DNA from 3 places in the Mycobacterium sp. NTMscope_Eco_3 genome. Region 3 is predicted to be linked to each of the others. Evidence: riboswitches for the same ligand, from Rfam matches in the RefSeq annotation. Region 3 holds a riboswitch; each other region holds the start of a gene.

What was found. A riboswitch is a leader RNA that binds a small molecule or an ion and turns the genes downstream of it on or off. The one in region 3 is predicted to bind magnesium.
Region 1: it holds a riboswitch for magnesium, as region 3 does, so the genes downstream of both, AC0KTM_RS14235 (Rv1535 family protein) here and AC0KTM_RS15355 (PE family protein) in region 3, are expected to answer to the same signal.
Region 2: it holds a riboswitch for magnesium, as region 3 does, so the genes downstream of both, AC0KTM_RS24210 (hypothetical protein) here and AC0KTM_RS15355 (PE family protein) in region 3, are expected to answer to the same signal.

The regions. Positions count from the first base shown of each region.
Region 1 covers NZ_CDRJYZ010000001.1:3,114,412-3,119,856, forward strand. Annotated here, with positions in the region: gene ileS (isoleucine--tRNA ligase) at 1-2,186, opposite strand, end outside; gene AC0KTM_RS14235 (Rv1535 family protein) at 2,464-2,706, opposite strand; M-box (ykoK) riboswitch at 2,994-3,177, opposite strand; gene AC0KTM_RS14240 (NAD(P)H-dependent flavin oxidoreductase) at 3,258-4,382, opposite strand; gene AC0KTM_RS14245 (carboxymuconolactone decarboxylase family protein) at 4,458-5,027, opposite strand; gene AC0KTM_RS14250 (non-ribosomal peptide synthetase) at 5,150-5,445, opposite strand, start outside.
Region 2 covers NZ_CDRJYZ010000001.1:5,203,875-5,209,319, reverse strand. Annotated here, with positions in the region: gene AC0KTM_RS24220 (acyltransferase family protein) at 1-755, shown strand, start outside; gene AC0KTM_RS24215 (O-methyltransferase) at 775-1,434, opposite strand; M-box (ykoK) riboswitch at 1,711-1,894, shown strand; gene AC0KTM_RS24210 (hypothetical protein) at 2,144-2,359, shown strand; gene AC0KTM_RS24205 (NRAMP family divalent metal transporter) at 2,431-4,233, shown strand; gene AC0KTM_RS24200 (NADP-dependent oxidoreductase) at 4,225-5,169, opposite strand; gene AC0KTM_RS24195 (hypothetical protein) at 5,298-5,445, shown strand, end outside.
Region 3 covers NZ_CDRJYZ010000001.1:3,402,425-3,407,869, reverse strand. Annotated here, with positions in the region: gene AC0KTM_RS15360 (PPE family protein) at 27-1,247, opposite strand; gene AC0KTM_RS15355 (PE family protein) at 1,262-1,561, opposite strand; M-box (ykoK) riboswitch at 1,855-2,025, opposite strand; gene AC0KTM_RS15350 (hypothetical protein) at 2,021-2,218, opposite strand; one part of gene AC0KTM_RS15345 (IS3 family transposase) at 2,440-3,437, opposite strand; one part of gene AC0KTM_RS15345 (IS3 family transposase) at 3,437-3,710, opposite strand; gene lpqS (putative copper homeostasis (lipo)protein LpqS) at 3,964-4,404, shown strand; gene AC0KTM_RS15335 (pyridoxal-phosphate dependent enzyme) at 4,713-5,445, shown strand, end outside.

The DNA of each region.
Region 1 (5,445 bases), 290 kb from region 3:
TGGCGCAGCTGCTCGCAGGCCCGCGAGATGTCACAGCGGTCCATCTCGCGGGTCAGGTCGTCGCGCAGTTCGGCGAGCTTGGCCAGGATGTAGCGGTCCAGCACCTGGGTCGAATCGGTGCGCCAGGTACCGACTTTCGGCGCGTAGAGCGCGAGGAAGCTGTAGGCGTTCCACAACGGCAGCAGCACCTGGCGCACGCCCTCGCGGATGGCTTGCTCGGTGACGATGAGGTTGCCGCCGCGCAGGATCGGCGAGGCCATCAGGAACCAGCGCATGGCGTCGGAGCCGTCGCGGTCGAACACCTCGGACACGTCGGGATAGTTGCGCAGCGACTTGCTCATCTTCTGGCCGTCGGAGCCCAGCACGATGCCGTGGGCCACACAGGTTTTGAAGGAGGGCCGGTCGAACAGCGCGGTGGCCAGCACGTGCAACGTGTAGAACCAGCCGCGGGTCTGGCCGATGTACTCGACGATGAAGTCGCCGGGATAGTGGGTGTCGAACCAGTCGGAGTTCTCGAACGGGTAGTGCACCTGGGCGTAGGGCATCGACCCGGAGTCGAACCACACGTCGAGCACGTCCGGGATACGCCGCATCATCGAACGCCCGGTCGGGTCGTCGGGATTGGGCCGGGTCAGCTCGTCGATGAAGGGCCGGTGCAGGTTGGTGGGCCGCACCCCGAAGTCGCGCTCCAGCTCGTCGAGGCTGCCGTACACGTCGATGCGAGGGTAGGCGGGATCGTCGGACTTCCACACCGGAATCGGGGTGCCCCAGTAACGGTTTCGCGAGATCGACCAGTCGCGGGCGCCCTGCAGCCACTTGCCGAACTGGCCGTCCTTGACATGCTCGGGGTACCAGGTGATCTGCTGGTTGAGTTCCACCATGCGGTCGCGGAATTCGGTGACGGCGACGAACCACGACGACACCGCCCGGTAGATCAGCGGATTGCGGCACCGCCAGCAGTGCGGGTAGGGGTGCTCGTAGGTTTCGTGGCGCAGCAGCACCGCCCCGTTGGCCGCGGTGGGACCGCTGCCGTTCTTCAGGTCGCGGATGATGTGCGGGTTGGCGTCAAAGACGTGCTGCCCCTGGTAATCCGGGACGGTGGCGTCGAAACGCCCCTTGGAATCGACCGGGGTGACCGCGGCGATGCCGGCGGCGTCCGCCACGACCATGTCGTCCTCGCCGTAGGCCGGCGCCATGTGCACGATGCCGGTGCCGTCCTCGGTGGTGACGAACTCGCCCGGCAGGACCTGAAATGCGTTGGGGGTGTCAGAGAAATACGGGAACGGCGGCAGGTACCGCGTGCCCAGCAGGTGCGCACCCCGGTAGGTGCCGAGCACCTCGGGCTCTTCGCCGAGCTCCTTCGCGTAGGCGGCCAGCCGCGCCTCGGCCAGCACGAAACGCCTGCCCTCGGAACGCACCTCGACGTAGGTCACGTCGGGATTGACCGCGACGGCGAGGTTGGACGGCAGGGTCCACGGCGTGGTCGTCCAGACCAACAAGAAAGCCCCGTCCAGGTCGCCGCCCACCACCCGGAAGCCGACGGTGAGCGCGGGGTCCTGCCGGCTCTGGTAGACGTCGTCGTCCATCCGCAATTCGTGGTTGGACAGTGGGGTTTCGTCGCGCCAGCAATAGGGCAACACCCGGTAGCCCTCGTAGGCCAGGCCTTTGTCCCAGAGCTGTTTGAACGCCCAGATCACCGACTCCATATACGGCAGGTCCAGCGTCTTGTAGTCGTTGTCGAAATCGACCCAGCGCGCCTGGCGGGTGACGTAGGCCCGCCACTCGTCGGTGTAGCGCAGCACCGAGGCGCGGCAGGCGTCGTTGAAGGCGGCGATGCCCATGTCATCGATCTGGGACTTGTCGGTGATGCCCAACTGGCGCTCGACCTCGAGTTCGGCCGGCAGGCCGTGGGTGTCCCAGCCGAACCGGCGCTCCACCTTGTAGCCGCTCATGGTGCGGTATCGCGGGACGATGTCCTTGACGTAACCGGTGAGCAGGTGCCCGTAATGCGGCAGGCCGTTGGCGAACGGCGGCCCGTCGTAGAACACATATTCTTCGGCGCCGTCGCGGCGGGCGATGCTGGCGCGGAAGGTGTCGTCGCGGGCCCAGTAGTCCAGCACCTCGAGCTCGAGGGCCGGGAAGTCGGGCGCCCCGCCGGCCGGCTTCGGGTATGTGTGCTCGGTCAAACGTCGTCTCCTGTGCCAGTCTCCAGGCCTGGGGACGACGACGCGCTGGCTGCGCGAGCGCCGCGGTACCACCCCGCTTGCCGCGCTTTCGCGCGGCCGCTCATTGAAAAGGCTGTGACGGGCCTGCCCGTTCGGTTCTACTGAGCCGGTCGGCTGTTCTTCCGAAGGCTCCCCGGTGATGGCCGGATCGACGCCAGTAAATCTTATCGCGAGACTGCAACTGCCGACGCAAACGCCGAGTGAACCCGTCGGCAATTACAGTCTCGCGGTCGGACTGTCAGGCCCGAACCTCGAGCACACCCACCCGCCACAGCGCCGCGTACACGTGCCGCAGCGGAATGCTCAGCAACCGGCAGGCCCCGTTGACCAGCGGGTCGCCGCCCGGGCCGAAGAGCGGGTAATCGCTGCGGCGCGGCTCTTCCACGGGCTCGGGAACCTGGATTTCGGTGACGTCGGGAACCACCGTCAGGGTGCGGGCGGGCGCGACGGTGACGACTTCGTCGTAGAGAGCTGCGGTCATGATCGACTCCTAGAGGAGAATGCCAACGGGGACCAAAAAGGACTGACGTGTCCCGTCCCGGGTCGGTTCCGATCTCAGAACGCTTGGCGGATAAGCACTTAGCGTGTGCGACGACTCAGCCGAGAAGGTCGCGCCGGAGAACGGATCGGGACGAAACAGGGTTCGGACTTCGATCCGGACTATCGCTAGAACTCATGTGTCCCTCACCTCCTCGCGGTCGCGACGCATGCGGGGTCGCATGCGATCTAGGCGCAGCAAAAGGAGCAGAATCCGACGACCGCCGGAGATCCGCACCCCTCTCGTCAGAGCTTCGGCACCACACGACGTGTCCTGGCTGGAAAACAATCCAAACCGGAAGCCACCTGGGCTCAACCCTTAAGCCGGGAGGAGCTGTCCTGACCCGGGGCGTCTTTCGACGTTCGGGGTCAGTGGCCTGTATTCGTGTAGACGCCTCACCTAACGAGGTGCTTACCCGACCGATAATGCACGAGCGGTCTGACGCGGTCAAATCCCTGGATAGCGTGTCCGCGATTCGTTACCGACCGGCCGGGTCACTTCTCGACCAGGCCGTCGAGCCGGCCGATCGTGTCGATGAACTCGTCGACCATGTCGAGTACCACCGAGCGCGTCGGGCGGACCCGATCGAGCGAGCCCACCACCTGCCCGACGAAGTAAGTCGCCAGCTCACGCGCCTTGGCGCCGTCGTGGGCGGCCGCGGAGTTGATGCGCACCTGCGGCTCGGTGATCAGCGCGGTCTGCAACGGCATGCCCAGCGGGTCCGGGTTCTCCGGGCGGTCCCACTCCTCGGTCCAGGCGGTGCGCAGCATCCGCGCCGGCTTGCCGGTCATCGAGCGCGACCGCACCGTGTCCGAGGACGTGGCGGCCAGGAACTTCTCCTTGACCACGGGCACCGTCTCGGCCTCCTCGGTGGTCAGCCAGACCGACCCGCACCACACGCCCTCGGCGCCCAAAGCCAGCGCCGCCGCAATCTGGCGGCCGCGGGCGATCCCGCCGGCGGCGAGCACGGGCACCGGCGCGACGGCGTCGACGACCTCCGGCACCAGCACCATGGTCGCCACCTCGCCGGTGTGGCCGCCGGCCTCGGTGCCCTGCGCGACGATCAGGTCGACGCCGGCGGCGGCGTGCCGCTGCGCGTGGCGGGTGGTGCCGGCCAACGCGGCCACCAGCACGTCCTGGTCGTGGGCGCGTTCGACGAGGTCCGCCGGGGGCGGGCCGAGCGCGCTGGCGATCAGCCGGATGTTGTGCGCGAAGGCCACGTCGAGCAGCGGCTGGTAGCTCTTGGGCGAGATGTTCAAACCGCCCGCGGACGCGCGGGCTTCCCCGGCGGGCGCCGTCACGCCGTAGCGGGCCAGCAGGTCGTCGACGAACGCGCGGTGCTCGTCGGGCAGGAGGGTCCGGGTCTGGGCGGCGTCGATCCCGCCCTGCTCGGCGCCGACGTACTTTGGTGGCAGCAGCAGGTCGACCCCGTAGGGCTTGCCGCCGGTCTGCTCCTCGATCCACGTCAGCTCGCTGCGCAGCCGCGCCGGGCTGTGCGCGGTGGCACCCAGGACGCCGAACCCTCCCGCATTGGTCACCGCGGCCACCACGTCGCGGCAATGGCTGAAGGCGCAGATCGGGAATTCGACACCGAGCATCTCGGCGACCCTGGTTCTCATTGCCCGACGCTAAGAGTTCTCCCTTGATAAGTCAATCGCTTACGGCCCTGAGCAATTCACGCCGGGACTGCGGCCCTACGACCCGGGCGGGCGGCCGTCCGGAGGCCAGCTCGACACACCCTCCTCCAGCGGCACCTCGAGGCTCTGCAGGATGGACGAGACCATGCGCCACGCGCCGATGACCGTGACCAGTTCGACGAGAACCGTTGTGTCGCCGTTGAATTCGCGCTCGCATGCCGCCCAGCTCGCGGCGCTGACCGCGCCGTCGCGCACCACGTCGTCGGTGGCCGCCAGCACGGCCCGCTCGGTGGGCCCAAACCCCGAGTGGTTCCGCCACTCTCGCACGCCGAGCAGGTCGTCGCCCGGGACGCCGAGCCGGGACGCGACGCGCCAGTGCTGCGTCCATTCGTAGTCGCAGGCGGTCAGCCAGCCGATCCTCATGATCACCAGCTCGCGCAGCCGCGCGTCGAGGGCGCCGTGCCAGAGCATGGTGGCGAGGAGGTCGTTGATGGCGCGCGCCAGCGGCGGATGGTTGAGCAGCACTTGGAAGATGCTCAGTTCGGCCATGTAATTGGGGACGGCCGCTTCGTCGGCGGCGGCTTTGGCTTCGTCCAGTGGCAGTTTGGGCAGGCGCGCTGTTGTCATCGGATGAGCACTCCTCTCCTGCGGCGGGACCGTCGCGGTCTACCGGTCATGGTAGCCAGCGGGACGGGCGGCGACGACGGCTTCGGGCCGCGGCAGCGAAACACGCTACCGGCCAAGGTGTTTCAGAGCAGACCGAGCAGCTGCAGGTCGGTCACGTATTTGACGATCACCGCCGCGCTGATGTGCGGGATGTCGTTGTCGGGGCCGATTTTGGCTTCCTGCACCGCGGCCCGAAAGCGCTCGGTCGGCCCCAGGCAGCCGCGCGCCGGGTCGGCCGGCGGCACGTGCTGCGCGTTGCGCAACTGCAACAGCTGCAGCACCGACTGGTGGCACTGGCGCTCCGGCAGGGCGCGCAGCGCGGTTTCCATCCGGTGCAGCCACTCCCCGAAGTCGTCGACCCGCTCGATCGGGTAGCCGG
Region 2 (5,445 bases), 1.8 Mb from region 3:
GAACCGGGCCGGGACTGCGTGAGGTGGGCCTGCCGCCCGGTGTCTCGGCGGTCGCGGCGGTCTCGCCGTCGCCGCCGGGAGAAAGCCGGCCCCGGGATCCCAATCGGCCGTTCACCGTCTCGGTGTTCGGTGATTCGATCGGGTGGACGTGGATGCACTACCTCCCGCCGACGCCGGGATTCGCCTTCCTCGACCACACCGTCATCGGGTGCAGCCTGGTGCGCGGCACGCCGTACCGGTATGTGGGTCAGACGCTGGAGCAGCGATCCGAGTGCGACGGCTGGCCGATTCGATGGGCGAGGCAGGTCAGCCAGGACCAGCCCGATGTCGCGCTGCTGATCATCGGCCGCTGGGAAACCGTGGATCGCGTCAACGAGGGCCAGTGGACCCACATCGGCGACCCGACCTTCGACGCCTACCTCAACGGCGAACTCGAGCGGGCGCTGACTATCGCCGGTTCCACCGGTGTGCGGGTGGTGGTCGCGACCGTGCCGTACAGCCGCGGCGGTGAGAAGCCGGACGGCCGGCTGTATCCCGAGGACCAGCCGGACCGGGTCAACCTGTGGAACACCATGTTGCGCAAGACCGTCAGCCATCACCCGAACGTCGCGATCCTCGACCTGAACAAGAAGCTGTGCCCCGACGGCGTCTACACCGCCAAGGTCGACGGCATCAAGGTGCGCAGCGACGGTGTGCACCTGACCCCGGAAGGGGTGAAGTGGCTGACGCCGTGGCTCGAGGAATCGCTGCGGTAGCGCCGCGCAGGCAATTCTCCTAAGTGCCTGTGCGGCAGCTGATCTCCATGCTGTCGCTGTCGCGAACCTGGAAGTTGAAGCTGACGTAGCCGTTGTCCTGGTCGCGCACCCGGTCGAGATACGGGGCCATGTCGGCCGAGCTGGCGTTGTCGGCGATGACCAACGCACCCGTGGACAGGCGGGGCTCGAGCAGCTCGATCACGGGCAGGTACAAGTCTTTCCAACCGTCGAGCAGCAGAAAATCGATCGCCCCGTCCAGGCTTTCCAGCGTGCTCAAGGCGTCGCCCTCCAGGATCGTGATCACATCGTCCAAGCCCGTCTCGGCGAAGGTCTGCTTCGCGGCGGCGATCTTGGTGGCGCTGAGCTCGGTGGTCACCACCCGGCCGCTCCCGTTGTCACGCACCGCGGCGGCCAGGTGAACGGCGGAAATCCCGAACGACATCCCGAATTCGACGACGGTCGCCGGGCGGGTGGCGCGGACCAGCGAATACAGCAGCCGGCCGGCTTCGGGCGTCACCGGGATGTAGAACTCGCTCATCGCGTCGGCGCGCTCCTGGGCGGTCATCGGCTGATCGAAGGTGCCACGCCGCTCGCGCAAGAGCGACATCTGGTTCTTCGACTCGGCGTACATGCGGTCGAGCGCCGATGCGACCCGCGGATCCTGCAGGGTTGTGGTCATGTCGCCGAGCGTAGCCCGGCGACGGTGAGCGCCGGAACGGCGCGAGTGAGGAGCGGGCGATCGAACCGGGCCCGGCGACGGTGAGCGCCGGAACGGCGCGAGTGAGGAGCGGGCGATCGAACCGAGGGCGGCGACGGTGAGCGCCGGAACGGCGCGAGTGAGGAGCGGGCAATCGAACCGAGGCAGCCCGGGTGGGCGCTGGGGGCGCGACGGCGGCGCCACGCTCAGCGCAAATGAGTTTGACGAGCCCGGGCCGCGGTGCCACTATGGACTCCGCAAGCACCTCGGTAGGTGAGGCGTCTGCATGGATACAGGCCACTGACCCCGAACGTCGAGAGACGCCCCGGGTCAGGACAGCTCTTCCCGGACCCAAGGGTTGAGCCCAAGTGGCTTCTGGACGACCATCGGCTCCGTCCGGATACGCCGTGCAGTGCCGAAGCTCCGACGAGAGGGGTGCGACCGGCGGCGTTGGTGCCGTCGGTCATTCGTGCCTCTCTCGTTCAGGTGAATGTGATGACACCCGCGTGTGTCCCGGCCGTGAGGAGGTGAGGGCGAGATGAGTCCCGGCGATAGTCCGCATCCAAAATTCGTTTTGTCCCGATCCGGCTCCGGCATTCCTTCCGCCGCCTGACCTTCCTTCCGGTCCTGCGCGGCTGACACGTTCCACGGACGGTGTCGACGCCGATCGGACCTCTGGCAGGAGAAGATCATGGCTTTTGTTGTTACGCACCGTTTTTCCGCCGCCCCCAGGGGACGCGGCCGGTCGATGCTGCGCGCGGGCCGGTTGCTGGCCGACAAGTTGCACCTGCGGGCCAACCTGACCCCCCAGGAGCGGGCCAACCTGTACGTTTCGCGGATGCCGATCGCCGTGGTCACCGCCTCGCTGGGCGGACACGTGTCGGGCCGCCCCGACAACCACTGGTGATCCGTTCCCCGCATCGGGCGCATCCGCATTCCTCACCGCGAGGTGAGAACGATTCGTACAGCGAGGATCAGATGACTTCGATCCACACCCGCGGCGGCCGCCGCAGCCTTATTTTCGGCCGTTCGGCCGCCGCGGTGGAGACCCCGCACGCCGAGGAGCAGGGGCCGACGGTGCTGGACACCGCGCACGTCGGCGACATCGTCGGCGCGTTCGGCCGCATCGGGCGCGACGGCACCGGGGGCACCACGAACGGCCGCTGGCGGCGGCTGAAGACACTGGCGGTCATCAGCGGTCCCGGCCTGATCGTGATGGTCGGCGACAACGACGCCGGTGGCGTCGCGACCTACGCCCAGGCCGGCCAGGACTACGGGATGGGCCTGCTGTGGACGCTGGCACTGATGATTCCGGTGCTGTACGTGAACCAGGAAATGGTGCTGCGGCTGGGCGCCGTCGCCCGGGTGGGTCACGCGCGCTTGATCTTCGAACGGTTCGGAAAGTTCTGGGGCGCCTTCAGCGTCGGTGACCTGTTGGTCTTGAACGCCCTGACAATCGTCACCGAATTCATCGGTGTGTCACTGGCTCTCGGTTTCCTGGGCTGCCCGAAGTTCGTCGCCGTCCCGGCCGCCGCGGTGCTGCTGTTCGCCGTCGTGGCCGGGGGGTCGTTTCGCCGCTGGGAGCGGTTGATGTTCCTGCTGATCGCCGTCAACGTGCTGATCATCCCGATGGTGCTGCTGGCGCACCCGGCCCCGAAAGCGACTGCGGCCGGCCTGATTCCGCAATTCCCCGGTGGGCTGAACTCGACCGTGCTGCTGCTGGTGGTCGCGATCGTGGGAACGACCGTCGCGCCGTGGCAGCTGTTCTTCCAGCAGTCCAACGTGGTCGACAAGCGCATCACCGCGCGCTGGATCCCTTACGGGCGAGCCGATTTGGTGATCGGGATCGTCGTGGTCATGGTCGGGGCGACGGCGCTGATGGCGGTGACGGCGTTCGGATTGGCGGGCACCGCCGATGCCGGCCACTTCACCGACGCGGGCGCCGTCGCCGCCGGGTTGTCCCGGCATCTGGGCGGCACGGTGGGGGCGCTGTTTGCGATCATCCTGCTCGACGCGTCGCTGATCGGCGCCAACGCCGTCGGCCTGGCGACCACCTATGCCGTCGGTGACGCCATGGGCAAGCGGCACTCGTTGCATTGGAAGATCAGCGAGGCGCCGGTGTTCTACGGTGGCTACGCGGCGCTGCTCGCGGTGTCGGCGGCCGTCTCGTTCAGCCCCGACCACATCCTGGGGCTGGTGACCCAGGGCGTGCAGGCGCTCGCCGGCGTGCTGCTCCCCTCGGCGACCGTCTTTCTGGTCTTGCTGTGCAATGACCGCGCGGTGCTGGGGCCGTGGGTGAACACGGTGCGGCAGAACATCATTGCGTGGAGCATCGTGTGGTGCCTGGTGCTGTTGTCGCTGGCGTTGACGGCGACGACGTTCTTCCCGGACCTGTCCACGGCCACCATCGAGATCGGGCTCGGTGTCGGCGCCGTGATCGGCATCGTCGGCGGTGCGGTGATGATCATCGTCGGCCGGCGGCATCGCAGCCTGGCCGAGGCGGAAGCCATCGTGCGCACCCTCGGAGGTGGTCTCGACCCCGAGCAGGTCGACGAACTCGACGACGCCGCATCGCTCACCCGCGCCGAACGGCGGGCCGTGCGCCGCCAGGACCGGGCCGGCTGGCAAACCCCGAACCTGGCCCTGCTCGACAGGCCGGCGATGTCGCCGTCGCGCCGGGCGGGGTTGCTCACGCTGCGCGGCTATCTCGTGGTGGCCGTCGCGTTCGTCATCATCAAAATCGTGCAGGCCGGGGTCATCGAGCCGGTCTCGTCATTGTGAGCCGGTAGGCAGCAGAACGATTTTCCCGTGGGTGTGCCGTTGCTCGAGTTCGGCGAACGCGTCGGCGACCCGGTCCAGCGGATAGGTTGCGGCGACGTCGAACTCGATGGCGCCGGAGACGATCAGGCCGGCCATTTCGGCGAGCACTTCGGGTGTCGAGGCGTCCATGCTGCCCTCGGTCTTGGCGCCCACCTCGTCGGCCTTCTGGAAGGCGATGATGGTGTCGATCCGCTGCGGCGCCACGCCGAGGTCCATGGCGAGCTGGACGTAGTCCGGGCCGAACAGATCGATGAACGCGTCGATTCCGTCCGGCGCCGCGTCGCGCAGCCGCTCGGCGAGCCCGTCACCGTAGGCGATCGGGACGACGCCGTGCGCGCGCAGCCAGTCGGCGTTGCCGGGGCCCGCGATGCCGAGGACGCGCGCCTCGCGGAGCACCAGAAGCTGCACCACCAGGCTGCCCACCCCGCCGGCGGCGGCCGACACGGCGACCGTCTCACCCGGTTGGGGCGCAACCGCACGCACCGCCGCGTACGCCGTCACGCCCGCCACGTAGAGCGAACCCGCTGCCTCCCAACCGAGTTGAGGAGGTTTGCGGATCAACTGGCCCACCGGAACGGCGACGTGGGTCGCGTGGCTGGAGCGGCGCAGGCTGAAACCCAAGACCTCGTCGCCGACCGCAAACTCGGTGACCCCGGGCGCCACCGCCGTCACGACGCCGGCGAGATCGCTGCCCTCCCCGGAGGGAAAGGTGGCCGGGAACCTCTCGTGCATCGCCCCGACCCGGATGCCGGCCTCGCCGGGGTTGATCCCGGCCGCGCGAACCTCGACGACGACCTCACCCGGCTCGGGCGTGGGCATGTCGATGTCCGCCACGTACAACACCTCACGGCCCCCGTAGCGGTCGAACCGTACGGCGCGCGCCGTTGCAGCGGTCATGCCGATCTCCTCACGCGAAGACACCCCTACCCACGCCAGCATAGGCACGCAAAGAGCTACCCATCGCCGGCCCGTTGGGCATATGTTCGTAACAACTCGAACACGGATGACGTGTGGAAGGGACATGCGTGGGGGTTGCTCGAATCGGCGTGGCGGGCGGGGCCTTGCGGCACGTGACCGCCATGACCGCGATCGTCGCGGTCGGCGCCGCGAGCGCGGGCTGCGGCGGTGCGGACGAATCCTCGTCGCCCTCAGTGACGGAGTCGAGCCCGTCCG
Region 3 (5,445 bases):
AGGCTCGCAGCCGATCCCCGTATCTGCTATCCGGCGATGGGTGAGCGGGCCATTACGGTGAGCCGGAGCCCGTATTTGGGAGCACTGCCTATGTGGCTTCCGGCCGTGTTCGCCATCGGCATGCCGGGCATCATGGGCATCACACCTGCCGGAGCCGCGGTGAGGGGCGTGCCGCCCAGCCCTGAGGCAAGAGAGCTAGGGGGTGGGGTTAGGGCGGTCCAGCTCGCGGGCACCGATAGCGGGCCGATCGACGCGGCCCGTCCAAGGGCCGCGGATGCGGCGCCGCCGGGTCCCAGGCTCGTCAGACCCAATAGGCCTCCGAGGGGGCCGGTTGTGACAGCTTCTCCGATGGCGTTTCCCGCGGCGCCCCCGGCTGCGCCGGCGCCCAACAAACTCGTGAAGGCACCCAATGTGTTACTGGGCGTGTAAAACCCGGACGAGAAGATGGTGTTCCAGATGTTCGCGTTGGGCCCCCACTGGTTCCAGAAGTCGTTGAGCTGTGAATTCCCAGACCCACCAGAGCCAGTCAGTTGGCCGAGGATTTCCGAAAGTCCCGACGTCGACGACGAAGACGACGCGGGTGAAGCGAGGCTCTGCAACTTTGTGGGTACCGTGGAGGTCAGCTGTGACAGTGCCGTCTGCGTGCTCGTGCCTGCCGACGTAGCAGTGGCCTGGCTGACCGTCGCGGCCTGCCCGTCCAGCCCCGCCGCATTGGTTGTCTGTTGTGGCGCGGTGAATGGCGTCACCGTCGAGGCGGCCGCCGAAGCGGCGGCGTAGCCGTACATTGCGGCAGCGTCCTGGGCCCACATTTCGCCGTAGTGCGCCTCGGTGGTCGCGATCGCCGGCGTGTTCTGCCCCAAGACGTTGGTGGCGACCAACGCGCTCAAAAGGCTACGGTTGGCCGCGATTACCGGTGGGGGCACCGTCATCGAGTACGCGGTCTCATAGGCACCCGCGGCTGCGGTGGCCTGGGTAGCGGTTTGTTCAGCCTGCATCCCAGTCGTGTTCATCCAGGCGACGAGAGGTGCTGCGGCGGCCGCCATCGATATCGACGCCGGGCCGCGCCAGCCTTCGCTGCTCAATCTCGAGATCGTCGAGCTGTAGGAGGTTGCCGCCGAACGCAATTCAGCGGCCAGCGTGTCCCAGGCCGCGGCGGCGCTAAGCATCGGCGCTGAGCCCGCGCCGGAATACATTCTTGCGGAATTGATTTCCGGCGGCAACGCGCCGAAATCGATCATGACAGTCATTGGACACACTTCCTTTAGCCGGCCGCGATTGTGTTGAGGGCCTCGGTGGCGGCGTACGAAACGGCACTGGCCGCTAAGGTCCGCACGAACAGGTCACAAACTGCTGCGGCTTGTGCGCTCACCGCTTGATACAGCTGCGCGTGCGCAACGAACTGGGTCGCGGTCAGCGCCGAAACCTCGTCGGCCGCTGCAGGAATCACGCCTGTCGTAGGCGTAGATGCGGCCGCGTTCTGGGCGGCGAGCCCTGAGCCGATATTGCGCAAATCATTGGCTGTCGTCGCCAGTATTTCTGGCTGTGCGGTCACAAAAGACATCGGACTTCTCCTCAAGGGGAATGCAGACTGAAGCTGCGGCTGTGGTCGTGTCAGAGCACGCCAAAAAGACGCACGTCCACGAAGCGGGACGCGGGCGAGTGCGAACCGAAGCGGCGCAAGCCGATTCAGATAGTGGAAATGGTGCCGGGGCCGGATCCGAACGAAATGCTCATCGGACTCGGATAGGGACTATCACCGCGACTCATCTCGCTCTCACCTCCTCACGGCCAGGGCACACGGGGGTGCCAACAGTCGCACACCGGGGATGAGGCAACCCGGCGATTCAGCCGGGCGCGGCACCCCTCTCGTCACAGCTTTGGCACCACACGGCGTATCCGGCTGAGCCGGAAGCCACTTGGGCTCAACCCTTAAGCCGGGAAGAGCTGTCCTGACCCGGGGCGTCTCTCGACGTTCGAGGTCAGTGGCCTATGTCCGTGCAGACGCCTCACCTACCGAGGTTTATGCGAACGTTATCTTGGCACTCAAGGCGGCACCAGTCAACCCGGCGCGTTGACTCACCAACAATGCCCGCCTGCCCCCTTCGTTGTCCCAAAGAGAAATGCTGCCCGCGAAGTGGCGTGTTGAAGCGGCGAAACCGGTGCGGCGCAGCAGGCCCAGACGATGGGATTGACGGTGGGTGAACGCCAGCGTTTGCACCGGGCCTTTACTAGGCCGTGCTGGACATGCCGGCTGGCATGTGGCTGGCGCCGATGCTGGGTGAGCTGGTGAGGATCTTGCGGCGGTTCGGCGCACTGGACATTGATGGCGACACCGGGGGCGCCGCTATGACCGCGCCATATCGTCGGCCATCTATTGCCGTGTGGCGCCCGAAGGCGAGAAGTACGAATTGAACCGCCCCGAGTTCGATGCACACGCGGTTATGGGTGTGCAGCCTCTGATTGGGCTGTGTTCGTAGCGTAGTAGATCGTCTCGTACTCGGTCGGTGGGATGCGGCCCAGGCGGTGCATGAGCCGGCTGGTGTTGTACCAGTGCACCCAGTCGGCGGTGAGCAGTTCCACGTCGGTCAGGCGCTGCAGGGGGCCGCGCCGGAAGGGCGAATCCGCCCGGACGGCTTCGGTCTTGTACAGCCCTATCGTTGTTTCGGCCAGAGCGTTGTCGAAGGCGTCCCCGACAGTGCCGATTGAGGCCACCAGCCCGGACAGGGTCAAGGTTTCCCCGAACCGCACCGACGTATATTGCGACCCTGCGTCCGAATGGTGAATAGTGTTGCCCATCAATGGATTGCCTTCATTGAACCGCAGTTGCGCCGCATGCCTGATCGCCTGACGCACGAACCGGTCTTCCTTGCTTGCCGAGCAGGTCCAGCCCACGATCCGCCCGGCGTAGGCATCAATGGCGAACGCGGTGTAGACGAACACCCCGGTGGCCAGGCGCACGTAGGTGAAATCCGCGACGAGCAGCACGTTGGGGGCGCGCACCCGGAACTGGCGTTTGACCAGATCCGCCGCCCGGGTCGCGGCCGGGTCGGCCACGGTGGTGCGGACCTTTTTGCGCCGGGTGACCCCGCGCCAGCCGTTGACGCGCATCAGTCGTTCCACGGTGCAGCGGGCCACGGTGATGCCCTGGCGTTGCAAGTGAGCCCACATTTTCGTGGCCCCGTACAAGGACTCCGGTTTGCGCCGGCCGTGCTCGTCGGGTTCGTAGTAGCCGGCCAGCACCTCGGTAATGACGGTGTCCCACAGGGCCCGCGCCGACGGTGGGCGGGCCAGCCAGGCATAGAAGGTTCTCGGGGCGATCACGCAGCCGTGCTCAGTGAGCACGCGGCAGATCGGAGCGACCCCGAACCGAGCACGATGCTCGGCGATGAACGCACAGATCAACGGTGTCGCGGGTCGCTCTCCCGCACGAAGAAACTTGTTGCCGCCTTGAGGATTTCGATGGTTTCCTCAAGTTCGCGGTTCTTGCGTTTGAGCTCACGCAACTCGCGCACGGTATCGGTGGGCGCCCCGTCGCGGACCCCGGTGTCGACCTCGGCCTGGTTGATCCAGCGTCGTAACGATTCATACGACACCCCCAAACGCTTGGCGACCGCGGTCAGGCAGGCCGTACGGGTGGCGTACTCCTCGGCATGGTCGCTGACCAACCGCACCGCCCGGGCCTTGAACTCCTCGTCGTACTTCTTCGGCATGATGCGAACAACCTTCCCTCGAAAGAAGGTGTGCATCGAACTCGGGGCGGTTCAAATTGACGGACCGTTGACGCAACCGAACCGCGGTCATGCAAAGCAGCCAAACCGGCGCGGGTTAACGCTCGATCTGGTTCGTTAAGTGAGCTGGTGGTGAGCAAGCGCTGAACGAGTCGTGACAAGTGGGGCACATATTGTCGTAGCTAGGCTTTTGCCGACGACATCGTTCCCGTGCGGTGCTAGCTTCGGGGTTGTTATGAGAATCGACGTTGCCGATCCGACAATGCTGCGATCCCGTTTGGTCGCGGTAGCAGCCACAGTGTGGTTGATGTTGTGGATGGTAATCGGTGGCGCACACCACCACGAAAGTAGAACTAACTCAACGGATCTGGAAATCGTTGCCGGTGAAGCGCTGACTTCGCTTGAATCGTCGCAAGTGGTCAGGGATCAGCTTCCCCCAGACCATGCGCACGCAGAAAGGGATTCGTCGACACACCACGACGACCAGTTCATGGCCGCCGCCTTGACACCGTCTGTGGCCGCGTTGGCGAGTTTCGGCGCCGCGGTCAGCCCGGTTGGGGGGGCGGGGTGGTCGGCTTATCCCGCGGCGGCGCCGGGGCGGGGTCCGCCCACTGTGCTTGCAGTGCGTTGCGCCGGTCGAGATCTGTTGACTCGGCTCTGCTTGTCTCGTCGCTGATCAGTCGCCGTCAGGCCGTTGCGCTTCGCGTCGCCGGCCGGTGAACGCTTCTTACCAATTGTCGCGTGTCGCGCGTTGATGGAAGTGACGATCAGATGATTGACGTTGTTCACACTGGCAATAATCTTGCGGGCAGTCCACCTCGTACCGCCACCGGGGCGCGCTCCTGCTGGCGGCGCAGGCCTGCCACCTATGGGCGGCTGGTGTCTTGGTGTGACATGCTTCGGTGCCCAGGATCTCGGCGTCCCAGAGCATTGCGGAACCGTGGTTTCTGGGCGAAGCTTGAGTGCTTCAACCCAGGTGGCAGCATGAAGGAAGTCCTTGCCACGCAGTTGGTCGATAAGGCGCGCGACCGCGGCGGGTTGCTGCCCGAAGCTCGGACCGCGGAGTTTTCCGGCGGCAACCTATGTTTGGGACTGGTTCTAGCGGGCGAGGTGTGCGTGGGTCCGGTAGCGGTTGTCATCGATACCGGGATGATGGAACCGATCATTGGGCGGATGCTTGCTGCCTACTGCGCCGACGTTGTCCTCGTCGATGCACCGCGCCCGGTTGGTGGATGGGAACAAGCCCGCAAAGATCGGGTCGTGCAGGCGTTGGCCACCGATCACGGTGCATGGATTCCGGTTCAGTACACCAACTTTGACAACGTTGTCGGTGATCAATCCCTGGATTTTGAATTGCCCGTCCAGCGCGGTGGAATCGATGTACGGGTGTGCCTGGCGGCTACCGGCAGCTATTCGGCAGGAGTTGTGCGAATGCTACTTCAACAGAGCGAGCAGGCGCCGAGATCCGCATCGGTTTTGCAGGATTGGCGGATCATCCTGGTCAACGGGTCTTTGCTGCTCTTGGCCGCGATGATGGGTTTGTATCTAGTGACTTTCCAGGTCTATCTTGTCCTGCCTGTGCAGGTGTCGGTGCTAACGCCGTGGTCCCAATGCTGTTTTGCCGCTGGTGTGTTCGCGATTTCAGGTGTGGTGGTCGTTGCCGGCCAGTTGCGGACCACCCCATGGTTGTCCGACAGATGGGGTTGCTGGCGTAGCT